Regions from separate parts of the Paenibacillus sp. V4I5 genome, predicted to be linked through region 2. Evidence: predicted binding sites of a transcription regulator. Region 2 holds the regulator's gene; each other region holds the start of a gene.
What was found. The regulator Rex, encoded in region 2, represses fermentation and respiration genes when NADH is low (regulators of the CRP and FNR family bind a similar motif). The targets are predictions, from matches to a motif close to TTGTGAAATATTTCACAA.
Positions count from the first base shown of each region.

Region 1: QFZ78_RS35780 (cytochrome ubiquinol oxidase subunit I) is a predicted target of Rex. The motif match lies at 4,451-4,468, and genes of this name have one in related genera.
Region 3: QFZ78_RS11170 (cytochrome ubiquinol oxidase subunit I) is a predicted target of Rex. The motif match lies at 2,936-2,953, and genes of this name have one in related genera.

Region 1 covers NZ_JAUSZB010000002.1:7,542,236-7,552,291, reverse strand. The annotation lists gene QFZ78_RS35815 (ABC transporter substrate-binding protein) at 1-54, opposite strand, end outside; gene QFZ78_RS35810 (GntR family transcriptional regulator) at 440-1,561, opposite strand; partial or broken gene QFZ78_RS35805 (DNA mismatch repair protein MutT) at 1,637-1,753, opposite strand; gene QFZ78_RS35800 (ATP-binding protein) at 1,932-2,279, shown strand; gene QFZ78_RS35795 (hypothetical protein) at 2,276-2,446, opposite strand; gene QFZ78_RS35790 (helix-turn-helix domain-containing protein) at 2,618-3,412, shown strand; gene QFZ78_RS35785 (phytanoyl-CoA dioxygenase family protein) at 3,427-4,245, opposite strand; gene QFZ78_RS35780 (cytochrome ubiquinol oxidase subunit I) at 4,656-6,005, shown strand; gene QFZ78_RS35775 (cytochrome d ubiquinol oxidase subunit II) at 6,002-7,030, shown strand; gene QFZ78_RS38800 (cytochrome bd oxidase small subunit CydS) at 7,035-7,136, shown strand; gene QFZ78_RS35770 (transporter substrate-binding domain-containing protein) at 7,182-7,991, opposite strand; gene QFZ78_RS35765 (twin-arginine translocase TatA/TatE family subunit) at 8,294-8,473, opposite strand; gene QFZ78_RS35760 (ZIP family metal transporter) at 8,506-9,714, opposite strand; gene QFZ78_RS35755 (multicopper oxidase domain-containing protein) at 9,734-10,056, opposite strand, start outside.
Region 2 covers NZ_JAUSZB010000002.1:1,542,998-1,553,053, forward strand. The annotation lists gene QFZ78_RS09010 (AAA family ATPase) at 204-1,706, opposite strand; gene QFZ78_RS09015 (cation transporter) at 1,699-2,229, opposite strand; gene QFZ78_RS09020 (cell wall elongation regulator TseB-like domain-containing protein) at 2,345-2,839, opposite strand; gene QFZ78_RS09025 (amidohydrolase) at 2,881-4,176, opposite strand; gene QFZ78_RS09030 (DUF47 domain-containing protein) at 4,422-5,048, shown strand; gene QFZ78_RS09035 (inorganic phosphate transporter) at 5,113-6,114, shown strand; gene QFZ78_RS09040 (redox-sensing transcriptional repressor Rex) at 6,158-6,778, opposite strand; gene dinG (ATP-dependent DNA helicase DinG) at 6,781-9,636, opposite strand; gene QFZ78_RS09050 (tetratricopeptide repeat protein) at 9,727-10,056, opposite strand, start outside.
Region 3 covers NZ_JAUSZB010000002.1:1,981,697-1,991,752, forward strand. The annotation lists gene pdxR (MocR-like pyridoxine biosynthesis transcription factor PdxR) at 1-285, shown strand, start outside; gene QFZ78_RS11155 (TetR/AcrR family transcriptional regulator) at 438-1,007, shown strand; gene QFZ78_RS11160 (MFS transporter) at 1,067-2,443, shown strand; gene QFZ78_RS11165 (luciferase domain-containing protein) at 2,475-2,798, shown strand; gene QFZ78_RS11170 (cytochrome ubiquinol oxidase subunit I) at 3,164-4,507, shown strand; gene QFZ78_RS11175 (cytochrome d ubiquinol oxidase subunit II) at 4,504-5,535, shown strand; gene cydS (cytochrome bd oxidase small subunit CydS family protein) at 5,541-5,645, shown strand; gene QFZ78_RS11180 (aspartyl-phosphate phosphatase Spo0E family protein) at 5,761-5,916, opposite strand; gene QFZ78_RS11185 (SRPBCC domain-containing protein) at 6,537-7,046, opposite strand; gene QFZ78_RS11190 (ArsR/SmtB family transcription factor) at 7,065-7,394, opposite strand; gene cysI (assimilatory sulfite reductase (NADPH) hemoprotein subunit) at 7,620-9,341, opposite strand; gene QFZ78_RS11200 (assimilatory sulfite reductase (NADPH) flavoprotein subunit) at 9,380-10,056, opposite strand, start outside.

The DNA of each region.
Region 1 (10,056 bases), 6.0 Mb from region 2:
AATAGTGAGAAAAGATACCAGTGTTGGAAATGCGAGTTTTGTGGATTTTCTCATGCGTAAATCCCCCTTAAGATAGATTTTTTTATTTCAACTTGACTCCCATTAATGTATGCGTTTACATTCTTGTTGACTATGACATAGTGTGAATCATATTGTGGGAAAGACGCAGGTGATGCTCCTTGATTCGATCTTATGTATGCATCGAGCAAATCCACCTCATTTCAATAGAATAGTATGCTTCTATATACTAAGTATATTAATATCAAAAAACATACCATGTCAACTTCAATTTCACGACATGAGTGTAACAAATTTCCATATATCAGACTTTCACCGCTAAGATACTGTCCTTACTAGGCTGGCGTACCCAAACAAAACAAAACAAAAAAAACATGGTGTAACCCATGTTTTTCAATCGCTGTTCAGTCACCGTTACCGGCTATTTTTTCACGACCATTCGATGTTCGATAATTCTCTGTTCGGGGACGGCTTCTCCGATTAACTGCGAGACGAGCAAGTCCACCGCTCCTTCGCCCATCCGTTTCTCGTCTTGTTGAATGTGAGTAAATATCGGCTTCCCAAGATAATCGTTGAGTGAGTCAAAACAAACGATGTCATATTCATCCAACGATTTGCCCAACGAATCGATAACCTGAGCCAGCATGGTTGCGACCAGAAATTCCGAGGCGACAAATGCCTTGACTTCAGGATATTGTTCCAAAAAGCTCTTAATCGTCTTTTTGTCACTATCGATTGCGGTTCCGTTAAGGTTCATAGGGAGGGTACCCTTTAAATTCGTCAAACAATAGTCCTGATTTAGCTTCAATCCCTCTTGTGTAAAGGCCAAGGTATACCCCAATATCCTTTCCTCCAAAGTTGATGTGTTTTCCTCCGGGGGAGACAAATAGGCGATTTTATCGTGGCCTCTCCCGATCAGATGAAGCGTAAGATCCTGGGCGGCTTTCTTGTTGTCCGTGTAAACCGAGCAAACCGGAATTCCTTTCAAGTATCTGTCGACTAATACAATGGGAAACTTGTCCAATACGAGACGAAGCAGCTCAGCATTATAATGTTCGCCATGAATGGGAGTCACGATTAAGCCCTTGATGCCTAGACTGACAAGCAATTGGATAGCGCGTTCTTCTTCTTCCTTGCTCCCCCAAGTTCGCTTGATGATCAGATCATACTTGTGCTCAGCACTCTGTTTTTCTATCGATCGAAGCAGTTGCAGGCCGTATTCGTCGGAAAAATTCGGAATAATGAACCCGATCAAAGGTCTTTCTTTTTCAGCGGGTACCATACCCGTTCTTTCCTCCGAATGACGCTTTTGTTCTAATCCACCAGTAACACCACTCGCTACAAACGAACCTTTTCCCTGAATCCGTTTGATGACCCCTGCTTCGGCCAACTTCTCCAGCGCTTTTTTGGAAGTGATACGGCTGACACCAAACTGTTCGGCCAGTTCTTTCTCGGAAGATACGCGATCTCCTGCCTTCAATCTTCCCTCTTTAATCTCATGAATAATATGCCTATAAAGCTGTTCATATAAATGTTCTTCCATCTGAATCACCCTACCGCTGTATTGTTAATATACTAAGTATATCATTCCATAGATGATTAGCAATCCTACCATTGTTTAATTAAATTTTCTTTCAAAAGTTCCTTGCTCAAAAAATAAGGGGAACCTACGTTTAAACCATGGTTGCATTGGTAACTCTAATGCTTCGTTAATATCTACCCAAAGTAGTTCTCCAAAGAACAATAATCCCCTTTTTGTTATTCAATTTTCAAGACCAAAAATGCCCGCTGATGATTGGATCAACAGCTCACGGATTTGAACATAAATAAAAGGAACTAAAAAGAAATGATCGAATTACTTAGAATGGTTAGATTTAGGATTTTATCATACAATTCTGACCCTTTTATTCAGCATGCCGGTTATCGTATTTTTCCAAAAGTTCTTCATTAGAGATAACGGAAATGATCAGAAAGAATCAGCAGCTGCAATCAGAAGCGGAACGGCTGACGGCACTATTGGGTTGACCCGCTCCCCAAACAACGACGGTTTTATTAAGATTAGCGTGAAGGATCAAGGAATCGGTATGACAAAGGAGCAGATTGATAAACTGGGATCACCATTCTATTCACTTAAAGAAAGTGGAACTGGATTAGGTATGATGGTGAGCTTTCAGATCATTCGCAATCTTCAAAGGAAAGTACGAATCAACAGTGAGAAAGACGTAGGAACAGAGTTTTCAATTTATTTGCCTATGATCTAATGCTTCATCTTTCTTCTTGCTTCTAGCTCCATCTTCAAGGCATATTCAACAGATTCTGCAAGGATATCGAATTTCTCTGCAACGGTGTACGTCAGGATCTTTCCACAATGGACGCAGCGATGCATTTGAATATCTGTTACTTTCGAACAATTTGTGCATTTAATCATCTATGTCGTCCACCTTTGTAATTATCATACCTCCATTATACACATATACATCAAAAAGCCACCTATTTAACTACCCAAAATGAACACCACAGGTTTAAAATGAATTCATTTATCATAGATGTATATCCATACAAAATGTAAACTTCAGGCAGGTGAATTGTAGTGTCCTACATGGATATTCCCTATAGCTTAGGAGAAAAGTCAGCCGTTCCCCTTTGCAAGTTTATTTCCATTTGGAAAGTTCAAGCCAACGACACCTATCAAGTAACTAAAAGTGCGGGATTTGTTACACCCGGGCTTTTTATTACTTATGAAGGAAATGGTGTCATCTCCCTAGCCGATGACCGATTTGACTTGTACCCCGGCTCCTTTTTCCTCGTACAAGATGCCATTCCTTGTACATACAACTGCCAGAATAACAATTGGAAATTTTACTTTATTGACTTCAGCAGCTTGGACATGATGCACTTCCTCCATCTTCCTGTTGGAGAAATCTTATCTACGGCGAAGTTGGCCGAAGCCCTTCAATTAAGCGAAAAAATCATTGAAACCCTGATCGCACAACCCACTGGTTACGCTTATTCAGCCAACATCCTGCTGCAGGAAGTGCTGCTCCTTTTCGCAAGGGAACAGTCGTTTTTTGCTGCGCCTAACCATACCGAGATGGACAGAATCCTCTACTATATGCACAAAAACTTAAACAAACCTATGCAAATTGATGAGCTTGTGCAAAAGAGCGGTTTGTCACGCACCTACTTCTTCGCTCGTTTTCGTTCCATGACCGGACATTCTCCAACCAGCTATATGCTTAAACTAAAGTTAGAGTCGGCCAAAGTTTCGCTTGAAACGACTAACTTACCAGTCAAGGAAATAGCAGCAGCTCTGCATTTCTATGATGAGTTTCACTTCTCAAAGCTCTTTAAGAAGCACTATGGCATGCCGCCTAGCGTTTTTCGCCGACAATAAGCATTATGATCACTTCATTGATCGTGACCTCGCGGCTTTTTACCGCTCCATCTCTCATCAACCTTCTCATTGACCGATTGATATCTCGCATCTACGCTGATCCGATATTGGTTCGTTGTGTTTTCTAGCGAACAATGAAGCAAATACATGCCGAAGATGAGAACATCTCCTGCTTCAAACGTTGTTGTAGCCCATTTCCCGCTGAATTTTTCCGTAATAACCAGCGGATCATCGGTATAATGTCCAATACCGTCACGATCTGAATCCTTCGTCCCGTAAGACTGTTTCAAGTCTTCGAAACGATGAGATCCAAGGCAAATTGCAAGTCCGCCCATTTCATAAGATACATCCCCTAGTGGCGACCAAACCGTATAGACTTTCTCTGTACCTCTTCCCATATAAACAATATCATAATGGGCTCCAGTAAAATCACCCTTGCCTACCGCCCGGAGCCATTTGTAATGATACGTAAGCGAGGGTTCCCCAAGGAGTTCATCAAAAAAGTGCATGATATGATCCCCGTTTAAAACATTAAGCAAAGCCGGCAGGTCCTCATTCGCCCCCCCCATGAAGATGCTCTTGCTGCCATCGGCCATTCTGCCTTCTTCCAACAGGGTATCGCGATCAAGCTTCCCCATCTTTTCCATTTTTTCTAAAATACTCGTGCGTGCATGAAGAACCTTCGTTCGGTCATGGAATCCGCGGATGAGTAGATATCCGTCTTCCTCCATCCGCTCGCGCAGCGACACCACATCATGAACAATCTCGTTTGAGCTCCTCAGCTCCGTCAAATAAGGACCACCCAGCTCCAACTCGCGACTTCCTACCTTCACCAACAATTCACATACACTCCTCTGCGTAATGACTTATGACTTAAGTGTAGGTGAAATCAATTCGTTGAGCCATGGATGATCGCATTTTAGGCATGTATAATCGTACAAATATTGTATTCTTTACTGATGTGGGTAACAGATTACAATCATTTATTCATAACGTTAATAAAGTTGTAATACTTTGTTCAAACCGTATTCACATATTATGTGAAAAAAATCACATACATTGGAGTAAGATAGAAATATATAGCAAATCAAATGGAAAACAGAAGGTGATACCACTTGAACCAATCTCGAAAACATGAAAAACGATTGATGTACCTGATGTTCATTGTTGCTTTTGTCATGTTACTCTCTTTTATCCGCAAGTTTTTTTGAACCTATGAAAGCTACAAAGGAGATGTGTCCCTATGCCTACCTACGATTCTGTATTTTATAGCCGCCTACTCACTGAGACCACACTGGCATTTCATATCATTTTCGCTACCATCGGTGTTGGCGTTCCGGTCATGATCATGTTGGCTGAGTTAGCCAGCATTAAACGTAAAGATCCCTATTATGCATTGCTGGCACGAAGATGGGCTCGGGGATTCATTATCACCGTTGCTATTGGGGTGGTTACTGGTACTGCTATCGGGCTTCAACTCAGCTTGTTGTGGCCAAAATTCATGGAGATTGCTGGGCAAGCTATTGCGCTTCCGTTATTTCTAGAAACTTTTGCCTTTTTCATCGAGGCTATCTTCTTAGGCATTTATTTATATACATGGGAACGATTAAAACCTAAACATCATCTGTTACTACTCGTGCCTGTTGTCATCGGGTCCTCTGCTTCAGCATTTTTTATTACGACTGTAAATGCATTCATGAATACGCCGCAAGGCTTTACTCTAAAAGATGGCTTGATTACAAATGTCCAGCCGATTCTAGCTATGTTTAATCCATCAATGCCAACTAAAGTGGCACATGTACTTTCCTCAGCCTATATGACCAGCGCATTCATCTTGGCTGCTATAGCGGCCTACTCCCTTCTAAGGAAAAAAGGGGACACTTTATATGCCAAGAAAGCTTTAAAGCTGACTGTTACTGCTGGGCTCGTTTTCGCCATAACCACGGCAATGATCGGTGATCTATCAGCAAAATTCCTAGCTCATACTCAGCCCGAAAAACTTGCCGCAGCCGAGTGGCATTTCGAAACATCAACGAATGCCCCGCTCGTTCTTGGTGGTATTTTGACTGAAAATAATGAGGTTAAATATGCGTTGAAAATTCCGTATGCATTAAGTATTTTGGCAGGCGGAACTCCCGAAACCGAAGTAAAAGGACTGAATGATATTCCGAAAGATCTCCGTCCTCCATTGTACGTGCATTATTTCTTTGACGCCATGGTTGCTATAGGGATGTTTGTGATTGTCGTTGGCATTTGTCATATGTGGTACGCACGCAAAAAATCCCGTAAACCTTATCCGAGATGGCTTCTAGCGATTATTGTTGGGTGTGGTCCTCTTTCCATGCTAGGCATCCAATGTGGATGGTTTTACGCGGAGGTTGGCCGCCAACCATGGATTCTACGCGGATATATGAAGGTAGCAGACGCCGCTACAACTTCACAAGACGTGGATACGATGTTACTGCTGTTCTGTTTACTTTATATCGTTTTAGCAATGACCGCAGTAAAAGTATTATCCAAACTTTTCAGAAAAAACGATGTTGCAGATGAACTGATTGCACTTGGTATTTTCGGGGGGAGGACCAAAGAATGAGTCTAGAACTTGTTGGCATAACTGTTTTGTGGATCTTTTTATACGGATATTTAATTGTAGCGTCCATAGACTTTGGTGCGGGTTTCTTCAGTTATTATTCAGTTATTACGATGAAACAGCATATCATTCATAAGATCATTGAAAGATATTTATCTCCTGTCTGGGAAGTTACCAATGTATTCTTAGTTTTCTTCTACATCGGTATGATTGGATTCTTCCCAGAAACAGCACGTTATTATGGGACCGCGTTACTTGTACCAGGCAGTGTGGCGATCATATTGCTAGCCATAAGAGGAGCCTACTACGCTTTCAGCAACTATGGTTCCAAGGATAACAAATGGTACATGCTGCTCTATGGAGCAACTGGCTTGCTCATCCCTGCAACCCTTTCTACGGTGCTTACCATTTCTGAAGGGGGAATCATCGTTGAACAGAACGGCATGATTTTGCTAGATTGGAGTAAGTTACTTAGGAGTCCTTATACGTGGTCGGTCATCTTGCTGTCGCTAGTGAGCGTCCTTTATATCTCGTCCATGTTCCTTTCCTACTATGCCTATAGAGCAAAAGACTTTCCCGCTTTTAGAATTTTACGAGGCTATGCTCTTTTCTGGAGCGGACCCACTATTCTTGCAAGTCTGCTTGTCTTTTTCGCCATAAACCAGCAAAACCCAGAACATTTCCGCAACATGCTTAACCTTGGATGGATGTTCGGAGCATCATTTCTCTGCTTTTTAGTTGCCGTCTACTTCCTATGGAAACAAATCAAGCTAGGTCTAGCGTTCATATTGGTGCTTTTGCAATTTGCTTTTGCTTTCTTTGGTTATGGTAAAGCCCATTTACCGTATATTTTATTTCCATACATCTCCATTCACGAAAATTTTACGAATCAAGCAATGGGAACTGCGCTAGTCATCGCCTTTATTGCAGGGCTTGTTATTCTAATCCCATCTCTGTTTCTGCTTATGCGTCTATTTCTTTTTGATGCTGATTATGTACAAGGTAAATTTAAAAAGAAGGGTGATTAAACCTATGGAAAACTTATTAATCCAATATGCTCCACCGATATTTGTTCTATTTTCACTTGTTTTTATGATTCTGTGGGTACCAAGAGCAGCCGAAGTGACTGAATGATTAGTAAGGCAAAGAAGTCGACTATAAGCTAGTCGACTTTTTTACTTATGATTCATGTTCGATATCATTTTCCATCTCGTCTTTGAGATTTTTCAGCAGTTTCTCTGGTTTACTTCCGAAATACTTCGTGTAGAGAGCTTCATAAGTCCCATCTTTGGAGACTGCTTCAATAGCCTTATTGATCCTTCCCATGTACATGTTCCGCTTTTTAGCAACGATAGCGTAGCTATCTTTGTTGAAAGCTTCTCCTACCTTTTTAGCTTTTCCTTCTGTTGAGTTTTGCAAATAATCTTGAATACTGTGCTCTTCAAAAACAACGGCATCAACCGTTTTATTTTTCAAATCATCGTAAGCATCCGAGATATTCGCATAGCTCCTTATTTTGATCCCTTTAATTTCACTCGCAAAATGATAAGCAGTCGATCCGTTCCTTGTTGCCACTACTTTCTGGGCCAAGTCATCTTTGCCTTTAATCACCTCATTATCTGATGCGGTGAGTATCGCTTCTCCCGATTGAAAATAAGGACTTGAATAGTCTAAATTGTTCTTGCGGGCATTCTTGATGGTCATTCCGGCGATTGCCAGATCCACATCGCCAGATTTTACACTTTTGTTCAATTCACCGTATTCCATGGCTACCCATTCATATTCTATTTTCGCCTTCTTAGCAATGGCCTGCCATAATTCCACTTCGAAGCCTTTCTTCTCTTCTCCTTCTGTATACGAGAAGGGCCGCGAGTTTTTCTCGATGCCGACTTTGATCGATTCATTCTTCGCGCATCCTGTGGAAGCAAGTAGTTCCAATAGTACGACCAACAGAGTGATCCCCTGTTTGCTTCGAACTCGTATTTTCATTGCTATAATGCCCTCCTTATCAGCATGTGTTATGCACTTTCTCTGAAATAAATTCGATATACGCCAAGGTACCTTCAATTTCATTGGAGAAAATCCAATAGAATACTTACTCTAGGGGTATTTACAGAATTTCACTTCCATTGCATAGGTCATGCTATCAGATTATCAGGTAAACAAAGGTATTATTTGTAAATCATTAAACAGTTATGCAGACTCGACAGCATATATTGTGCAAGTTTTCATTCAGAAGGATAAATAAGATGAAAAAGACCAATCCGCAAAATTATGGATTGGTCTTCTATTCATTCTACTTTCCGCTTCTCTTTGGTATCTTCTTCTAACAATCCTTTCGTTCCTTGTCTAAACTCCTTAATCGTTGTGCCGAATGCGCGGCCTAACTGCGGAAGCTTCGAAGGACCGAATAAAAGTAACGCAACTGCAAAGATGATGACAATCCCTGATACGCCAATGCCTGATAGCATGCTGTTCACCTACCCCATATATGGTTTCTGAATTAAAATTTTACCATGAGAGCTGTCACATACATAATAAGAATTCCTGCGGTTAGCCCTCCAAAATTCAGCCAAGAAACAGGAGAAAGATTTCTTTTCTCGGACTCTTTAAGAATCATTTTGGAAATGACATAGATGACTTGCAGTATAGCGCCTGCACCTATACCGAAGAATAACGCGGCTAATGTATCATTAAAAATAAATCCGCCTACCCAAGTCCCAATAATGGCAGGTCCACCGGCGATTAACGCTAACGAGACAAAGGTCTTCCAGTTGGGACGATCTTTGAGTAATGGTGCTGCGATCCCAACGCCCTCTGTGATATTGTGCAGGGTAAAACCGATAATCAAGAAAGTTCCCAAGGCTGCTTCTCCGACAGCAAAAGCGGATCCAATGGCAAGCCCTTCGCCAAAATTATGAAGTCCAATACCTGTAGCGATTTTGCCCGATACCCTTCTTCCCTCCAAAGAACTGCTGCTTAGCTTGCGATCATTCGACTGATCCACCGCTATTAAGAAGAGACAACTGAGCAGTGCGCCAAACCAAACCAAGCCTGTACCTTGAAATACACCTGGTGCTTCAGAAGCCATTTCAAACCCTTCTTCAAAGGTATCGATAACTAAGAAAAACAAAAGCCCTACCGTCAATGCAAGAATAGCATGCATGCCTTTAACTGAAAATCTACGTAAAAATGGATACCATAAGAGTCCTAACCCAACAGGAATAACCCCTACGTAGAAACCTATTAATGCATATTGCCAAAATAGTTTACCATTTGGTTCAGGTGTCGAAGCTGCGGCCGCAACTTCGCCAGTGAAAATCAATCCATTTGAGGTGATTAGTTTAACTTCATGTGGATCTCCTTGGACCCATGGGTAAGGGATTTTTACAGTTCCCTGTTCAAATCTTTGTAAGGTATCACTTGGAGAGAAATCCGCATTCCAAAAGGCTCCATCCACAACGACTTGTGCTATCGTTATTTCCTCCGGTCCTGAATTAAGCACCTTAAGCTGGATTCCTTCATCATTTAGCGTTATTTTCTCGACATTAAGAACTTCAATAGGAGCAGCCGGCTCATTTTCTATTCCTGTTCCCACTTTTGCAATGGTAGTGATAATCGCAATAAGTAAAATTAGGGGGAGAATTCCCCACAAGATAGCTTTAAATTTGTTTGTTGGAACCTTATTTTCGGTTTGAACATTGATATTCATCGTACGCTCTCCTCCTTTCTTATTCCGCTATGAAGAAGCCCATCCATCCGAGCTCAGCAAATTCACTTTGATGGGCATGAAACATGTATCGTCCAGGAGATGGGAATACAATTTCTAGAATGCCTCGTTCTCCCTGACATTGCATAATGGTATCTGTAAATTGGGGACGCGCTTCAGGATCCGCGCCGGTTGCATAATAGTTAAAAAAGTTCGCATGAAGGTGAAAAGAATTAATGAAATCAAATTCAGTAAGATTGCTTAAATAAATTCGTACTAGTTCCCCAACCTTAACCTTAATTGGTTCTTGTTGATAGGCGAATGCATATCCATTCACCGTATAGA
Region 2 (10,056 bases):
CCACGCTGCGTTCTTGCCAACTTCTTATTAACATCCTCAATGAATTCTCAATCCAACCTCAACTCGAAAACCCAATCATATCATACAATTTTTGTTCCTTAATTTCATTAGTATACACAAAACATTCGCTAGATTATCTCAGCTTTGACACAATTCCAAATCCTACATACGAAAAAACCGCTGGCCACAGGCCAACGGTCAACTTATGCACTCTTCGAAACAGAAGCATCAAACAATTTGCGGAATGTATCGCCAGAAAGAACTTCTTCCTTCATCAGAATCGCAAAGGAATGTTCGAATACATTTCGCTGCTGCTCTAACAACTCTTTGGTACGAATCATGAGCGCATCAAGAATGATCGTGTTCTCTTTCATGAGCTGATCCTTCGTCACCATATCACGGTCAATGATACCAAGAGACGTAAGTCCGGAATCCATCATATTTCGAACCATGGAAAGTGACTGTTCGAAATCGTTACGCGAACCTGTACTACGTCCACCATAGAAGATTTCTTCAGCCGCGGCGCCGCCGAGAGCAATCATAATTTGTTGTTCAATATAATCCTTGGTGTACAAATAATGATCTTTAGGCGGATTATGACGCACATATCCCAGCGCTTTCCCCCGCGGACTAACGGTAACCTGAGAAACTGAGCCAGGGCGAACAATTTCAGCAACAATCGCATGTCCTAATTCGTGATAAGCAACGCGCTCTTTTTCCTCTTGCGCTGTTTCTTTATCCGTTCTTTCTCCCATCATCACTTTATCAATCGCAGAAGCTAGATGGTGCTGTTCAATAGCCAGTTTATCTTCTCGCATGGCATAAATGGCGGCCTCATTCAGAACGCCCTCTAGCTGCGCGCCAGAGAAACCAAAGGTTTGATCAGCAATCATATCCAAAGAAACGCCTTCAGCTAACGGTTTATTTTTTACATGAATATCGAGAATGGATAAACGCCCTTTCTTATCGGGTAAATCCACTTCAATATGACGGTCGAAACGTCCAGGACGCAATAAAGCACTGTCGAGAATTTCTTTGCGGTTTGTTGCTGCAATGATCAAAATACGGGGAGCATCATTCGTATGAATACCATCCATTTCAGTTAATAGCTGGTTCAGCGTCTGATCGTACTCACGATGTTGACCGCCATCACGTTTACCGCCGATAACATCAATCTCATCAATAAAAATAATCGCATTGTCTTTGCCTTCTTTAACAGCGCGTGTCCGAGCTTCTTTAAAAAGGTCACGTACACGACTTGCACCAACACCGACGTACATTTCAACAAATTCACTACCTGAAGCAGCCATATAAACTGAATTCGTATAATGCGCAGCCGCTTTGGCCATTAACGTTTTCCCTGTTCCAGGAGGGCCAGTAAGCAAGATCCCTTTGAGTGGACGAATACCTAATTTCTTAATTTCTTCATGCTTGATCAGAAAATCAAGAGCTTCCATCAATTCTTTCTTAGCGCGATCTTGTCCGCCGATCTCGTCAAACGTCAAATACGAAGGCGTACGATTTTTGCTTTTACGATCTCCACCAGCAGATATACCAGCACCGCCGCGGCCTTTAATCATGTAAAACAAGGAAACACCCAATACACTTACAAACAAGATAGGTATCACATTCACACCTAGAAATGCTAAAAAGATCAAGAGAACCGGTATAAATCCAATCCCAATTTCTTTATATATTTTACTCATTCGGCCACACTCCTATCTGGGAAGTTCTAGGTAGCATGATGAATTTGGTAGCATCACCATCTGTCAAACGAATATATACATAGGTTTGATCCATTTCGCTATCTACTTTCATAGTTGGAACACCCTCAGCATATTTCTGCAGCGTTGTTGGAATGTCTGCATAATGCTTTGTCTCCATTGCTTGTGCAACCTCGAATAAGGCTTTGGACCACCACTGATCCAGTTTCTCGGACGGGTTGCTCTTCACATCTATATTCACAGAACGCTTTCCGATAATGGATGCACCTTCTTTATGAATCGTTTCGACAATATTTCTTAAATTGGCATCTTGGCTTAGACTAACTTCTATGTCAACTTGGTTATTATCCAGTTTCATCGTTGAGCTCGTTACACCGGGAACCTTGCTAATGATATCAGATAAGGGATTCTCCATAGCTAAGCTTGTATAAGCGAACCAACCACCGAATAAAACTCCAGCAGAGATAATAACACTCATGACGACAGGTAAGAGACGCAGCTTCATCAGTCAACGTCCCCCTTTCTATACGTATTTTATTGCTTCGATTTGCTATACGATGAGTATATCACGCGATGCATACATTAGCTTTATGAAATGAGTGGAAACAACAAAACTCAGCCTAATGCAGGCTGAGTCGGTACGTATCCATATAGAGTCCATCCTTGAATTTGTAATAATCATAGAAATAGCGGGTACCGCTATTTTCTTTCTTTTTATAGAAGACTTCCCAGACATAATCATTGCCAAGCTTACCTGGCAGCACACGTTCTATTTCAATCTCTGGAGCTTTTTTAAGCACGGTTTCTCGTACTTGTGTTTCGGGGAACGATTCAGCAGTCATCTCGGTGTGTATCTCTTTGTCAGAAACCCAAACAATAACGCCTTGACCCAGCTTGTCTTCACCATAAACGATTTGAAGTGGTTCATCTCCATAGAAGAAATCCACCTTGGTTGCTTTTGTCATAATACTTTTCTCATACGCTGTTTCTACCGCTTTGCGCTTATCGTCCCAGTGCTCATTCTGAACATTTAAATAAAAGCGGCTAAGCACTACACCAAGTGTCAAAATGATAAATACACCGAATGTTATGATCCTTGTTCGCTTCGCATTCATGAACGTCGCTCACCTCCCCAGACGAACTTACAAGGATTCACTTAGCCAATGAGCTTATCAAAGCATTGTTCAAACTCACGTTTAATTTTTTCTTCATCCAATGTTAAACATTCACCTTTGCGGACAATCCAATTTCCGTCAACACACACATCAACTACATCTTTTGCACATGCAGAGTAAACAATATGAGACACGAAGTCCGTCTTTGGAAGGAAATGAGGTTGGTCGATATCCAGTGCGATGAAGTCTGCCTTCATGCCAGCCTGCAGTAGGCCTACATTGTCTAACCATACGGATTCTGCACCCATTTGTGTTCCCATGCGAAGTGCTTCTGCCGCAGGCACAGCTAGAGGATCACCAGAAACACCTTTGTGGATCAGCGCGGCGAGTCTCATTTCTTCGAACATATCCAAGTTATTATTAGAAGCCGCTCCATCCGTTCCAAGCGAAACCTTAACGCCAGCACGTAAAAGTTCAGGAACTCGGGCAACACCGCTTGCAAGCTTCAGATTGCTTCCAGGGTTGTGGGAAATACGAACATCATATTGCTTAAGGATACTGATTTCTTCATCTGTGAGATGAACACCATGCGCGATGAGCGTCGGTCTGCTGAACACGCCATGCTTTTCTAAATGTGCAACGGGTCTCAAACCGTATTGCTCAACATTTCCTTGAACTTCACGACTTGTCTCCGACATGTGGGTATGGATGGGCAGGTTTAGATCATGGGCCACTTGAACAATTCGTTCTATATAGTCTGGTGGACATGTATAGGGTGCATGTGGGGACATCATTGTTGTGATTCTTCCATTCGCACCGCCATGCCAGTTTTTTGCGAACTCGGTGGCTTCTTTCAATTTAGCATCTTGTACTTCCGGCGGACAAAGACCTATAATACCTCGGGTCAGAACACCGCGCATACCCGATTCTTCAACGGCCTTAGCAACTTCGTTCATATGGTCATACATATCTACAAAAGTTGTCGTACCACCTTTAACCATCTCTAGAATCGTTAATTGCGTCCCCCATTTCACATCTTGGGCGTTGAATTTGGCTTCCATCGGCCACATTTTCTCTTCTAACCAAATTTGGAGAGCAAGATCGTCACCGTATCCGCGTAAAAGCGACATCGCTGCGTGACCATGCGTATTCACAAGACCAGGCATATAAAGCTTGTTCGTGCCGTCAATGATTTCGTCATAATTTTCTCGAGGTTCAGGTATTTCCTCACCGATGTATGTAATCTGGCTGCCCTCTATAACCATACAGCCTTTTATAGACGATTTCGCTTCATGATTTGAGATAAAAAAACCGTTCATAATTAATGTTTTTTTCATACTAAAAATCCCTCTCTATGCTCATTCTATTAAAGATATTGCTTTTTAAACTTTACATCTTCGGGCTTGTAAAATCAAGGAAGCCAAGTGATGTTAAGAAATTGTAAATTGTCACGGAATTTTCGTTGCTTTAGATGCAATTGTTATGATACTTTTAACTTTGTGAGTTTTTTCTACCATTTGGTCTGTTTATCTTACATATTCGATCAAAACTTAGTACATATAGTAAAATATAGGAGGATTATATGACAACGTTATTCACGAAAAAGAACGAAGTCGATTTCTTGCAACTTCTCATCCGTGCTGCAGAAAACGCATTGCAAACTGCTCAACTATTTCGCACAGCTATGATGGGCGATAAACCGCCTATTGAATATGTAAAAGCGATTAACGATTTAGAGCATGCAGGTGATTCCATTACTCACGAAATTTTTAAAGGTTTAAACAAAGTATTTATTACACCGATTGATCGTGAAGACATTATGGTTCTAGCCTCCAAAGTGGATGATGTAACAGACGGTATTGAAGCTACAATTGCTCGTTTCGACTATCTTGCTGTATCCCATACAGATTCTTATATGAAAGAGTTTTCGGCTGTCATTGTAGACTCTTGCCAACATATGCTGGATGCATTCAAGCTTCTGGCGAAGAAAAAATACATGCAAATCCCCGAGCATACGGTTGCTATTAATTCCCTTGAGAATGACGGAGACCGTTTGATGCGCGAAGGGATTCGCCAAATTTTCATTACACGTAAAGACGTGTACGAAGATTTTAAACTAAAAGAAATTTATGAGCGTTTGGAAGAAACAACGGATGCTTGTGAAGATGTAGCCAATATCCTTGATAGCGTTGTACTTCGCTATTCATAAGGCACATTCGTGTCCTATGTTTACGAAGAAAGTTTTCCAAATGGAAAACTCTTAGGAGGAAATCATGTTAACTTATTTAATCGTTATCGTTGTGCTTGCTTTACTTTTTGATTTCATCAATGGATTTCACGATACGGCTAATGCGATTGCAACTTCCATTTCCACACGTGCGCTAAGTCCACGTGTAGCCATCGCCATGGCCGCTATTCTTAATTTCGTTGGTGCCATGGTTTCCTCAGAAGTCGCCAAAACCGTTGGTGGAAGCATTGCCAACCCGGCTAAAATTGAAAATGGCGTTGAAGTCGTTATCGCTGCTTTACTTGCTGCTATCATATGGAACTTGTTGACTTGGTATCTTGCGATTCCATCTTCATCTTCTCATACCTTGCTAGGATCTCTAGCTGGTGCAGTTATCGCAGGAGCCGGCATCAACTCGGTGAACTGGAGTGGTTTTACCCAAATTATGATCATTTTGGTTTTATCGCCGATTATTGCTTTCGCGCTTGGTTACTTGATTATGATTTTGATCAAATACATCATTATATGGTCCGGAAACAGATCAAGGTCGAAGCTTAATCGCATTTTCCGTACCCTGCAAATTCTATCAGCTGGATTACTATCCTATTCCCACGGTGGAAACGATGCACAAAAAGCCATGGGTATTATCGTTTTCGGTCTCGTAGCTGCTGGTGTTCAAACCGATCTGAATGTGCCGCTTTGGGTGAAAATTTCTGCCGCTCTTGCCATGGGGCTTGGAACATCCATCGGTGGATGGCGAATTATTAAAACAGTATCCGGGAAGATTGTTAAAATCGAGCCCATCAATGGCTTTGCCTCGGACTTAACGTCATCACTCGTTATTCAGTTCTCTACCCATTGGGGTAAACCATTGTCTACAACGCATGTTATTTCCTCCGCGATTATCGGGACAGGCAGTGTCATGCGCTTCCATGAGGTTCAATGGGGCACCGTTGGCCGTATGCTGATCACTTGGCTTATTACGATTCCAATCAGCATCGTGCTCGCATTTTCGATCTACTTCGTACTATTCAGATTTATTTTCTAAAAAAATAAAGGCACGACCCAAGGGAATTGGGTCGTGCCTTTTTCTAATCCAAATAATACGCTAAACTTTGCAATTCGGTTGTAAAATCCGCATGATGCACACGCACTTCCGGAGGAACCTTAATAATAACGGGAGCAAAATTCAATATGGCTTCGATCCCGCAGTCTACGAATTGATTGGCTACATTTTGAGCTTCATTCGCAGGAACCGTAATGATGCCGATGCGAACACCTAATTCAGATAAAACCTTCTTCATCTCATGCATCGGTTGAACGATTAGATTGTTGATCGATTCCCCTGCTTTGCTTGGCATTGCATCAAACACTGCGACAATTTTCATATCATTCCGCAAGTAAGTATTATAATTGCATAAAGCGCGACCTAGGTTACCCGCCCCAACAAGAGCTACTTGAATATGGCGATCCAACTTCAGGATTTGTCTAATCTTCTCAATTAAGTAAACAATATCATAGCCGATTCCTTTTTTGCCGAATTCCCCGAAATAAGCCAAATCCTTGCGAATCTGTGCTGGATTCAGATCAAGCTTTTGACCCAAATCCTGCGAAGATACCGTCGATACATTTTTCATTGCAAGTTCATTCAGAAAGCGTAAATAAATGGGCAGCCTCCGGACGACGGCTTCCGATATTTTTTGTGTTTTCAACTCTACGCCTCCCCCATCCACTCTTCAATCCTAGGTAACATTTGCTCGGTCGTCATATGCTCTATCTTCGGACCAGGCAAAGAATAAAGGAAGTGCTTGCCATAATACGTATCAATAACACGAGTATCATAGATGATAACGATGCCTTTATCGGATGCTCGTCTAACAAGTCGGCCAAAGCCCTGCTTAAATCGAATGACAGCCTGCGGCACAGAAAATTTCATAAATGGATTCTCATTGCGTTTTTTAATATTTTCACATTTCGCCTCAACAAGAGGATGATTTGGCGGTTGAAACGGCAAACGTATAATAGCAAGACAACTTAGCGCATCTCCTGGAATATCGACACCCTCCCAGAACGAGCTGGTGCCCAGTAGGACGCACATTTTGTTATCTTGGAACATCCGGGTCAGTTTACTCCGATTGCCGCTGTCAACCCCCTGCCCGAGCACGGTAATCCCATGGGGCTTCAAGAGATCCTTCATGCCGGCATAAATTTGCTTAAGCATACGATTCGAAGTGCACAAAATCAACATACGCCCTTTGGTAATTCGCGCAACATCACTAAGCGACTCAATAAGTGCGTTGATAAAAACAGGATCACCGGCACCTTTGATTGTCGGGAAGTCCCGAGGAATCACTACAAGAGCTTGTTCTCTATAATTAAACGGAGATGGTAATTGAACGGTTTTCAGCTTGCCCGATTGTTCATCCTGAGGGATAGCTAACCCTAATTGATCCGCTGAATATTGAAAAGATTTATTAACAGACAAAGTCGCGGAGGTCAGAATAATACTGTCCTTGGTCTCAAAGAAATGCTGCTGAAGCAGCCCACTTACATCGGTAGGCACGGATACAAGCTGCAGCGACTTCGATTTGGCATAGGTGCCCGCTTCCATCCAGTAGACATAACCCTCATCGGCCATTTTCATAAAAAAGTGCAGGGCATCTCGATGGTTGTACAGTTCCTTTACCGTGCCATTTAAATCAGTGACTAAACCTTGGACTCCGAAAACTTCCTGCATGTCCTTCACTTCATTTAACAATTTATCGAGCGTGCGGAGCAAATCATTCGCATTTAAATAAATATTGTCTTCCATGATCAGAAGCTCTCGCCATTCAGTCGGAAGCGTTTCGGGCTTCATCCGCAGTACGTACTGTGAGTTCTCCGATTGCGAAGGATCACTCCTAGATGATAGCAGCTCATAGAGCGCTTCGCTGAGTCGATCCCAATCCTCTTTGATTTTCACAATTTTGGGGAAGAGCCCGTCAATGGTTTGACTCCAAGCGGCCGCGCGTTCCTGCTGCTCATCCGATTTCTGTAATCGAAACCGCAGCATCGGTAATTGGCCGCTGCGATTATCTTTATACAACCATAGCAACGAATGATAAAATGCGGAAGAATGCAGCTCAATGCCAAGATGCTTACTGGCCACTTCTTCAAAGTGATGAGCCTCATCAATGACAAGGTGCTTGTAAGACGGTAGAAGGCGGTTCTCAGCCTTCATATCCGTAAAGAGGAGGGAATGGTTCGTGATGATCACATCGGCCGTATTGGCATCATTCCGAGCGCGATGATAGAAGCATTTTTTGTACCAAGGGCACATGCGGTTCAAACAAGAATCTGTGTCACTTGCAACCGAATACCAGAACTGGGCACCTTTATTTCCAAAATGCAGCTCCTCTTCATCTCCATGCTCCGTCTCACTTAGCCATACAACCATTTGTGCTGCCGTTATCGGATCTTCCTTGCCATTCTCGTAATCACGAGTTGTTAGCTTTGTTTCGAATTTACGCAGACATAAGTAATGACTTCTCCCTTTGAGCACAGCAGCTTTGAAAGGGATAGGGAAAATCTCCTTCAAGAGAGGAATGTCCCGCTCACGAAGCTGTTCTTGTAAGTTAATCGTGTGCGTAGAGATGATCACTTTCTTCTCATACTTGATGCCATAATAAATGGATGGTATTAAATACCCTAGGGACTTCCCTGTTCCTGTTCCCGCTTCAATCATCAAATGCTGATCATGCTCGAGTGACTTTTCAACTTCTCGGATCATCTGCTCTTGGGATTCACGATCTTCAAAGATCTCGAATTTTTCACGCAAAGCTGTTTTCAATCCTTGATGGAAATCCGTAAAAGATGAACCTAAACCGTCCGCATCGGAGTCACTGCGCGTATCCTCCTCATCGCCCCAATCTGTGACATTAAGCGTAAATTGCCGGAAATATCGATTCGTATCCATATCCACGCTGGTGATAGATTCTTTGTATGCGCATATTTCATCGAGGAACCATCCTAAATCGCTATTGCCGTTTTCGAAAATATGTTGTAAGCGTTGAACCGTAAGAAGCGGCAGACCCAGCAACCGTTCCATACAATTAATCCATATGGCCGCTGTTACTTCCGCATCACTATCCGCTTGGTGTGGCCTTTCATGATCAATGCCGAATAAGCCGGCCACCATGCTGAGTTGAAGACTTGAAATAGATGGAAATAAGATGCGTAGCAAATCCATCGTATCCAGCACACGTCCTGTGAAAGGCGGGTATCCCGTTTTCGTTAGTCCTTTTTGCAAAAAGGATAAATCAAAAGCCGCATGGTGCGCCACAAGGACACAATCAAACAACAGCGGAAACATATCCGCCATGACTTGGTCAAGCGTGGGAGCATCCGCAACCATGTCTTCCGTTATCCCTGTAAGTGTTGTAATCGAAGAAGGTATACTTATCCCTGGTTTGACCAGAGAAGTATACCTGTGAGTAATTTGAAATTGATCTATAATGACGAGTCCAACCTGAATAATTTCATCCGCAGGCTGACTTCCTGTCGTTTCAAAATCCAAAACTGCAAATTTCATGACGTGTATCTTCAATCCTTTCGTCCTGCACTTCTCCTAGCATACCAAATCTTATTAGGAAAAGGGAATACCCAGTTAGCCGCTTCCGATTTAGGATTCGTCCAAATTGATCAGCGGCTCCATGCAAGAAGGATCGGTGTGATAAGCTTTTTGAAAATATTCAAAGGCTTTTTCCATATTCTGATTTTGTACTTGTATGCAGCCCATTGCGTTATACGAAATGGCCTTCATCTTGGTATTGTCGGTCAAGGGCAGAAGGAACTTGAAATGTTGATACGCTTCTCCAAACTCCCCTTTGCGCAAATGACCCATCGCTAAATATACCCTAGCAAGTAAGAAATCCGGCTGTCTTTGAATCAGCGCTTCGAATTCTTTGATCGCTTGATCGTACATATACAGCTTGTAATATCCCTGGCCCCG
Region 3 (10,056 bases), 440 kb from region 2:
CATCTTATGATTCGATCCCTTCAGCAAGAGTTACATGATCAAATCAGCTTTACCCCTGCTCGAGGAGGTTTAAATATATGGTGCACCATCAAGGACAAGCTTGACGATCAGAAATTATTGGAGGAAGCGATAAAACGCGGGGTTGTCTTTATGCCAGGAACCATATTTGGCTCTGAGCCTGGACATCTAAGGTTAAGCTTTGCTCGTCCCTCTATGGATGAGATCGCTCCTGGCATATCCAAACTAGCTCAGGCTTTTCATGCATTAACACAGAAATGTGAATAGGATTGTGAAAGCAGCCCTTTGCTATTTACATAGGAAGGGCTGCTTACTATTATACTGACTTAAAAATTTATTCTTCCAGTCCTTGACATTGCAGTATGACTCTAATACAATAAAAATGTAAGTAAGTACTTGCATTAAAGAAGGGTAGATAAATGAGCAGCAATCCAAGTACGAGTGATAAACTTCTGTTAGCAACAATCGATCTCATGGCAGAAAAAGGGTACGATGGTACCACAACGAAGGAAATCGCTGCTGTTGCCGGAGTAAACGAAGTGACGTTGTTTCGCCATTTCGGAACGAAAGAGAAACTGCTAGCGGCTGCCTTTAACCGTTATCACTATGCCTTAGAGATGACTAAGCTTTTTAGCGAATCTCTGACAGGCGAGCTGCATGAGGACCTTCTTATCATCAGCCGAAAGTATCATACTCTCATGAATCGGAATAGAAAACTGTTTCAGATCATTCAAAAAGGAAGCAGCAGTCTCCCTCCAGAAGTTTATCAGGAGGCACACCGCCATCCTCAGGAACTTAGGAAGCTTCTAACGAATTATTTGGTTTCCATGTCTGAGCAAGGTAAAGTGTTAACTTCAAAACCTGACATACAGGCATATGCTTTCATGTTGATGAATCATGGTGCGTTCAATACTAACATGTCCCCCATAGATTTGGACGAATTTATCGAGGAAGGCGTGCGGTTATTCGCTAGGGCATTAACTCCCTAGCTTTTTTACAAACCATAATGCAAGTATGTGCTTGCATTCATACTAAGGAGCGATGAACCATGAATTCTGAAACAACGCTGCAAAAAGGCCCTATCTTAATGCGATTATTGATGTTTACGGTTATGATGTCATCGATGAGCGCCCTTATGTTTAATGTTGTGCTTCCGCAAATCAGCGAGGAGTTTCATCTTACCCTTGCTCAGGTGAGCTGGCTGTCATCCGCCTATACGCTTATCTATGCGTTTGGAACTGTGACTTATGGGAAACTGGCAGACAGATTCCAACTGAAGAGCCTATTGACGTTCGGTCTGACGTTATTTGCGGCTGGTTCTCTAATGGGACTCGTTTCCCAAACATTCTGGTTCGCACTTCTCGGAAGGTGCCTGCAATCTGCGGGGGCTGCAGCTATTCCGGCCATTGCGTTGATTATCCCTGTACGATATTTTTCGCCTGAGAAGAGGGGCTCCGCATTAAGCATGTCAGCCGTTGGGATTGCGCTCGGAAGCGCTCTTGCGCCTGTTATTTCCGCTGCTATCGTCAGCTTTGCGAATTGGAGATGGCTGTTTTTGCCTTCCCTGTTGATTTTGTTACTGCTGCCGCTGTATCGAAAATATCTCGAGCATGAAGTGAAACAAGCTCCGCGAAAATTCGATTGGCTTGGCGGAAGCTTGCTCGCCGCATCTATTGCGCTGCTTCTGCTTGGGGTCACGAATCGAACCTGGTGGTATTTGGTTATCGGATTAGCGTCCTTACTTCTCTTCATCGTACGAATTCGCACCGCCGAAGAACCATTTATCCAACCTCAGTTGTTTCGTAACAAGAAGTATTCCATCGCAACAACACTGGCGTTTCTCATCAGTGGCATAGGCGTTTCCTTGTATTTTTTAACTCCGATTCTGTTTTCGGAAGTTTATCATCTTGGTTCCAATTGGATCGGTTTCGCCATGGTCCCTGCGGCGGCAGCCTCCGCCCTTCTAGGGAGAAAAGGCGGGAAACTGGCGGATCTAAAAGGCAACTCCTATCTGTTCTCGGTTGCTTCCGGTTCGTTAATTACCTGTTTTGTCTTGTTGTCCATCTTTACAGGAATCTCGCCGCTATGGATCTCATTCTTTTTGATTTTCGGTAACGTAGGCCAATCTTTCATGCAGATTGCAATGTCCAATTCCATCTCAAGATCATTGCCCAATGATCAGGTTGGCGTGGGTATGGGTCTTTTTTCGATGGTCAGTTTTATAGCTCAAGGGATAGCTGCAGGCATATACGGTATTGTGGCTACCCAGGGACCCTCCGTACATTGGAATCCGTTAAATGTGGATTCGAACAGTTACCTATTCAGCAATTTTTATCTCGTTCTTGCCGCAATGCATGTGGGGATCTTGTTCTTCTATCACTTGCAATTCCGTACCAAGAAAATAAGTGTTGCAATAGAACACTGAACAAATCATTGATTTGGGAGGGAGCAAAAAGATGAATGGTAATGTGAGGCAAATTATTATCGACCAATTGTTTTCATGGCCAGAAGTAACTCAGCAGCCACACCGTTTCGGAGGGATTGAATTTTTGTTTATCGGAAAAGAAATTGGTCATCTACATGGAGATCATCTAGTCGACTTGCTCATGCCAAAATCGTTTCGCGATCAGCTTATAGTTTCAGGGCGTGCGCAACCCCATCATATGTATCCTGATTCCGGTTGGGTATCTGTTTATTTAACGTCAAATGGGGATGTTACTAACGCCATTGAACTTCTACGATTCAAGTATGATTATCTAGTGACAAAACGAAATGAATGATGATAAGAGCACTCCCTATTATTTTTAGTTTGTTGTCGATGGAGAGCCCTCAGGCACTATGCCTGAGGGTTTTTCTGTATGTATGAATATCAACAGGGTTACTTTTCACCAAAATGTCGGATTTGCAATCAAGTATGTGGTGTAAATTTTCATAATATTGGCATTCTAATAGGATGTAACCATTCATTCTGACCCGTACAGTAGGTGATCAAATAGATAAGTACAAAAAGCAAGAGAAATGGTTAATATGGCTCTGTATCATCGTCGCTTCCCTCATGCTGCTTTCCTGGCTTCGGCAGATGATCGCATAATCGTAATAACTGATTTCCCAATCAATTTTCAAGCTGAAAAGGAGTACATCACATATGACTTATGATCCCGTGCTTTATAGCCGAATGCTCACAGAGCTCACATTCGCCTTCCATATTATCTTCGCCACCGTAGGTGTCGGTATTCCGATCATGATCGCATTCGCCGAATGGTCTGGCATTAAACGAAACGATCCTTACTACCTGCTTCTTGCGCGGCGCTGGGCCCGCGGCTTCGTTATAACCGTCGCAGTTGGTGTTGTCACTGGAACCGCAATAGGTCTCCAGCTCAGCCTGCTATGGCCAAGCTTTATGCGCGTTGCCGGCCAAGCTATTGCCTTGCCTTTGTTTATGGAGACCTTCGCCTTTTTCTTTGAAGCTATATTTTTAGGCATCTATCTATACACATGGGATCGATTCCGCAAGCCCATCACTCATTTCTTACTCAATATTCCGGTCATGCTGGGATCTTCAGCGTCTGCTTTTTTTATCACAACGGTTAACGCGTTTATGAATACCCCGCAGGGCTTTAAGATGAACAACGGCTCCATTACTGACATTCAGCCGCTCGTAGCCATGTTTAATCCCGCTACTCCAACGAAGGTCGCACATGTGCTTTCTTCTGCTTATATGACAAGCGCCTTCGTCCTTGCGGCGATAGCCGGAGCTGCTTTGCTTAAGAAGCGCGATTCGCTCTATCACCGTAAAGCACTCAAGCTAACGATGGTTGCGGCTCTTATTTTTTCAATTACAACTGCACTTATTGGAGATCTTTCCGGGAAATTTTTGGCTAAATATCAACCCGAGAAGCTGGCTGCCGCTGAATGGCATTTTGAGACGGCTAGACAAGTGCCGCTTGTTCTAGGGGGGATATTAACAGAAGATCATCAGATTAAATATGGGTTAAAAATCCCATTCGCCCTAAGTATTCTAGCTCACGATAACCCGAATTCAGAAGTTCAGGGCTTAAATGAAACACCTGTTGCTGAGCAACCCCCTCTTATTGTTCATTACTATTTTGATTCGATGGTCACGATAGGCATCTTCCTTACGGTACTTTCTATGGCATCTGTTTGGATGGTTTACAAATTAAAGAGTATCCAATATCCCAGTTGGCTGTTGAGGTTGGTCGTCCTTTCAGGCCCTCTTGCCATTTTGGGAATTGAATTGGGTTGGATTTACGCCGAGGTAGGACGACAGCCTTGGATACTTCGAGGTTATATGAAGACCGTCCATGGAGCGACCACCTCCACACATGTGGATTTGATGCTCCTTTTGTTCTGCATCCTATATATAGCTATTGGATTCACTTTGGTCAAAGTACTAAGGAAAATGTTCACGAACAGCGATGTACAAGAAGAACTCAAGAGCAGAGGAATTGAGGGGGGGCCAACACAATGAAGTACGAGTTAATGGGCATTACGGTCCTATGGATATTTCTGTACGGCTATCTGATCGTTGCTTCCATTGATTTCGGGGCAGGCTTCTTTAGCTATTACTCCTACGCTACAGGAAAAAAACATCTCGTTGAAAACATCATCAAACGTTACCTATCACCGGTATGGGAAGTAACGAATGTTTTCCTAGTTTTCTTCTTTGTCGGCATAGTCGGCTTCTTTCCGGATAGCTCGTATTACTTTGGAACTGCCCTTCTGGTGCCTGGCAGCATCGCGATTGTTCTACTTGCGATACGCGGCTCTTACTATGCTTTTAGTATTTATGGTCAAATGCAAAAACAAAGCCACTTGTATACATTTTTGTATGGAGCCACCGGCCTCCTCATTCCCGCTTCCTTATCAACCGTCCTGACGATATCCGAGGGAGGTTATATGACAGAGGAGAATGGCAAGGTTATTTTACACTTTAGCAAGCTCTTCACAAGCTCCTATTCCTGGTCGGTTGTGCTGCTTGCACTTGTTAGCGTTCTGTACATTTCTGCGATGTTTCTTTCCTACTATGCCAACAAAGCCCAGGATTATGAAGCTCTTGAAATCGTCCGGAGCTACGCACTAGGCTGGAGTCCACCCACAATTGTGTGCAGTATATTTGTTTTTTTCGCTATTCGCTGGCACAATCCGGAGCATTTTCGGGCTATGCTGGATCTGTCTTGGATGTTCGTCGCTTCGTTACTATGCTTCATAGCGGCCGTCTATCTGATTTATAAACGAAAAAGCTATGGCTGGGCATTTATTCTTGTTATGCTGCAATTTGCCTTTGCCTTCTTCGGATATGGAGCTTCCCACTTGCCGTATATCCTTTACCCGTTTATTACGATTCACCAAAATTTCACGAACGATGCTATGGCTATCTCGCTAATTGTCGTTTTCCTTGCTGGATTATGTCTGCTTATCCCATCACTTGTTCTACTGATGCGGCTGTTCCTATTCGACGCTGAGTATGTGCGAGGGAATCCCTCCAAGAAAGGGTGATGATTATGGATTTCTTTCTGCTTATGATTGCGCCTTTTCTTCTTGTGGCGTTTTCCCTCGGGATCTTATTCATGATGTTCGCAAGAGGGCAGGATAAGTTTCCTGAATAATCCATTTGAATTCATGCTATAGCAATATAAAGAAACAGGCTGATTTGAGAAACATTTCTCTTATCGAACTTAAATAACAAAAGAGGATATGCAGCTGCATATCCCTTGAGTCATTCTATGAAAATTTTAACTCTTGAAAATTAACAATATATTCATCTAATTTTTGACTAAGATTAACTACTTTCTCATGCGTTAAACTTCCGTGTAAATATGCTTCTTCTATCATTTCAATGCGTAATGCTTCGATTTTTTCTAATAATAGTAGTTCCATATCCCTCATTCACACCAATTCTGTTCAATATGGTTTGTATCCCTATTATAAAACAGGATGCTGGAAAAGGTAATGATTGGGTCGGCTAAATTTATGACAAATTTGTGAAATATTATTTCAACATAGAATATTAATTCTGTTTTTTTGCACCTTCATGTCATATGCTGATGATGGGTATCTAACATGATCGAACATGGTTGGATGGAACGACAAAGTTGTGTTTTATACAACAATAAGCAAGTTAATCCGCGTTATTCATTCGAATATTGTAATAAATAAAACAATTTCAGCCGAAAGTAGCTCTTTTTCCTACAAAAAAGGCTAAATTGTTGTATAACATACTATATTCGTAGCTTACCAAGAAGAAATCAATGAAATTACTGTACGGAGTGCAACTTGCCCTTCTAATTCTCCATTTCTTCAAAAAACCAGAAAATAAATACTAGGAAAACATAGTTTCTTACCGAATAAATGACTATGCATTTCCCACAATCTCACTTAGCCTAATAATAATCCGCAGCTAACTAACTATCCAAAATCAGGTAAGCTTCGTCGCCTATCCCCTAACCCTTAAAAAAATAAGCCGCCGGCTATATACCGGACGGCCTTGTGATAAGAGATTATTGAATGGATTCCAGATGCTCGGAGAGACGATCCCAAGTTTCAGTAATTCCTTGCTCCATTCCCATTTCCATGACGGCTTTGAGCGCTTCGGGTGAAGCGTATCGTCCGCGGTTGACAAGCTTCGTCTTGCCTTCATGCTCTATAAAAGTCATCGTTACATGAGCCGATGGCATACCCTCCGTTTCATTCCCTTCGGCATCTGAGAAGTAATCGACATAAACGATTTTCTCCGCCTCAACGATTTCTCCATAGACTGCCTTGCCCCAAGATTCGTATCCGTAGAAATCCCCTTGTTTCTCATCGATACACTTCATGCAGTAATGCCAGATACCACCCGGACGAAAATCGACATTGCAAACTGTAAGCGTCCAACCGCGAGGTCCCCACCAGTGCTTTAGATGTTCAGCTTCGGAGAATGCTTTGAATACAAGCTCGCGCGGCGCGTTAAAAACACGCTCCAAAATTAGTTCCTGACCCTCTACTTTGGTAATCATTTGGTTTGACATTGAAAATCCTCCTAAAATTTAGTTTTGTTTGTTTTGTTTGTCTTTCAGCTTCTGCAGGTAATTCTCCAGAGCGTCAAGTCGTTCATCCCAGACACTGCGGTAGGTTTCAAGCCAAGTGTCCAGTTCTTGAAATGGTTCCAATCGAAGCTTGTAGTTCCGGCGATTGGCGACAGCCTGCACTTCGACTAGTCCAGCCTCCAGCAGGACACGTAAATGCTTCGAGGCTTGAGGCTGGCGAAGCCCAAGGCCATCGGCGATATCCCCTACGGTCAAGGGACCGTCTAACAGGAGTTCAACAATGCGTAAACGGTTGGGTTCGGCAAGTGCGTTAAATGTTGTGTTATTCATGATGATGTTTTCCACTTCCTGTTCTAGTCAAGTCAGGCCACCTCGTTTCGTTAGCAAGTTACCTTATTTCTATTTACAATATACCTTAATTGGAATATTCCTGTCAAGGAATATTATAAAAATAAAATCAAAACTGAGTCAAAAAAAAGAAGTGCGTCTAAGTAAACGCACTTCTTTCTATTTCCGATAATTTCCGGGAAGCTATTGAAATTAGTTAACCATTTCTTACGAATGAAAATCTTGCCCAGAACGAACTTCTTTGACATAACCGGCGCGAATGACAAAATCGCCGAAATGCTCGTTTTCTTGCCGTTCCTTCGCATATTGATTAACAATCGGTCGTAGCGACTCCAGAATCTCCGCTTCTCCGATGTTTTCCTTATATAATTTGTTCAGTCGGTTTCCGGAATGTCCACCGCCCAAATACATGTTGTATTTGCCAGGAGCCTTGCCAATGAACGCGATCTCCGCCAGCATTGGGCGGGCGCATCCATTCGGACAACCGGTCATGCGAATGATGATTTCTTTGTCACTCAAACCAGCTTCTTCCAACATCGGCTCGATTTTATCGATTAAGTCGGGAAGGTAGCGCTCGGCTTCAGCCATCGCCATACCGCAAGTCGGCAGAGACACGCAAGCCATAGAGCTTCTGCGCAACGCGGAGTTTTGAAGCCCATCCGTAAGTCCGTATTCTTTGATCAGCTCTTCAATCTTTTTCTTCTTCTGAGTGCTTACATTACCGATCACCAGATTCTGGTTCGCCGTAAGTCTGAAATCCCCGGTATGCACTTTGGCAATTTCACGAAGTCCGGTCATCAGTTGGTAGTTATCCTCGTCTTTAACACGACCGTTTTGAATAAACAGGTTGAAATGCCATTTCCCGTTACTTCCCTTAACCCAACCATAGCGATCTCCATTATGATCAAAATGGTATGGACGCGCCGCTTCGAGCTTCCAACCTAAACGAGCAGTTAATTCACCAACGAACCAATCAATGCCGCGGTCATCAATCGTATATTTAAAACGTGCATGTTTCCGTACAGAGCGATCGCCATAATCCCGTTGAATCGTAACCGTCTTCTCTGCCAAATCAACCATTTGATCCGGCGTGATGAACCCGATCACTTGGGCTACCTGCGGGTAAGTCAACGGGTCGCCATGACTCATCCCCATGCCGCCACCTACAGATACATTGAAGCCTTTCAAACGTCCATCTTCAACAATAGCAATGAAACCCAAATCCTGCGAGAAGACATCCACATCATTGGAAGGAGGTACTGCAATACCGATTTTGAACTTACGCGGCAAATACACCTTTCCATAGATCGGCTCTTGCTCTACCCCATCTTGGCTGTCCACTACCTTCTCGCCGTCAAGCCAGATCTCGTGATAGGCCTTGGTCTGTGGATCAAGATGGTTGCTCACGCGGCAGGCCCATTCGTATACTTCAGCATGAACATCTGACTGGTAAGGATTCGGATTACACATGACGTTTCGGTTAACGTCACCGCAAGCAGCTAGCGTGCTCAGCAACGAATCATTCACTTCACGAATCGTCTTCTTCAAATTCCACTTCAGCACGCCGTGAAGCTGGAAAGATTGACGAGTCGTCAGACGAATTGTACCGTTAGCATACTTCTGTGCGACCTCGTCCATCATCAACCATTGCTCTGGTGTAACGACTCCGCCAGCGGCACGCACACGCAGCATGAACTGATAAGCCGGCTCTAGCTTCTGCTTCTGCCGTTCGTTGCGCAGATCCCTGTCATCCTGCATATAACTTCCGTGAAACTTCATCAAACGGTTATCATCCTCGGGGATGGACCCCGTAATTGCGTCTTTCAGCGTCTCTTCGAGACTCCCCCGCAAGTAATTGGTTCTAATTTTAATGTGCTCTACTTCGCTGTGCGGCGCACTGTTCTTTGAAAGTAAATTGTTTTCTGACATATTGGCCTTTCTCCTCTCGCGATCTTTGGGATTTGAACTTAGTAAACATCCCTCTGATAACGTTTTTGCTGTTGCATACGGGTCAAATACTCCGCTGCTTCCTCCGAGCTGAAACCGCCCTCTTGTTCAATAATGGTTGCTAGGGTCGCATGGACGTCGTGTGCCATCTTCTTTTCGTCACCACATACGTACACGATTGCCCCTTCTTGAAGCCATTTATAGAGCTCGGCGCTCTTCTCAAGCATCCTGTGCTGCACATATACTTTCTGGTCGGTATCACGGGAGAACGCAACATCCATGCGCGTCAACACGCCGTCTTTAAGCCACTTCTGCCATTCAATCTGATAAAGGAAATCAGTGGAGAAGTGCTGATCACCGTAGAAGAGCCATGATTTGCCTTCGGCCCCAGTCTCTTCTCTTTCTCCTAGAAAAGCTCTGAACGGAGCGACGCCCGTGCCAGGTCCGATCATAATAATAGGTGTTTCCGAGTTTTCGGGTAGCTTGAAATTCGGGTTGTTTTGAATGTAAACCGGCAGCGTTTCGCCAGACTTGATTCGCTCAGCGAGCTGTACGGAGCACACGCCGTAACGTTCTCTACCTTGAGTCTCGTAACGTACCGTACGGACGGTAACGTGAACCTCATCCGGGAAAGCTTTGGAACTGCTTGCAATCGAGTACAGTCGAGCAGGCATTTTCCGAAGGATCGCTACGAATT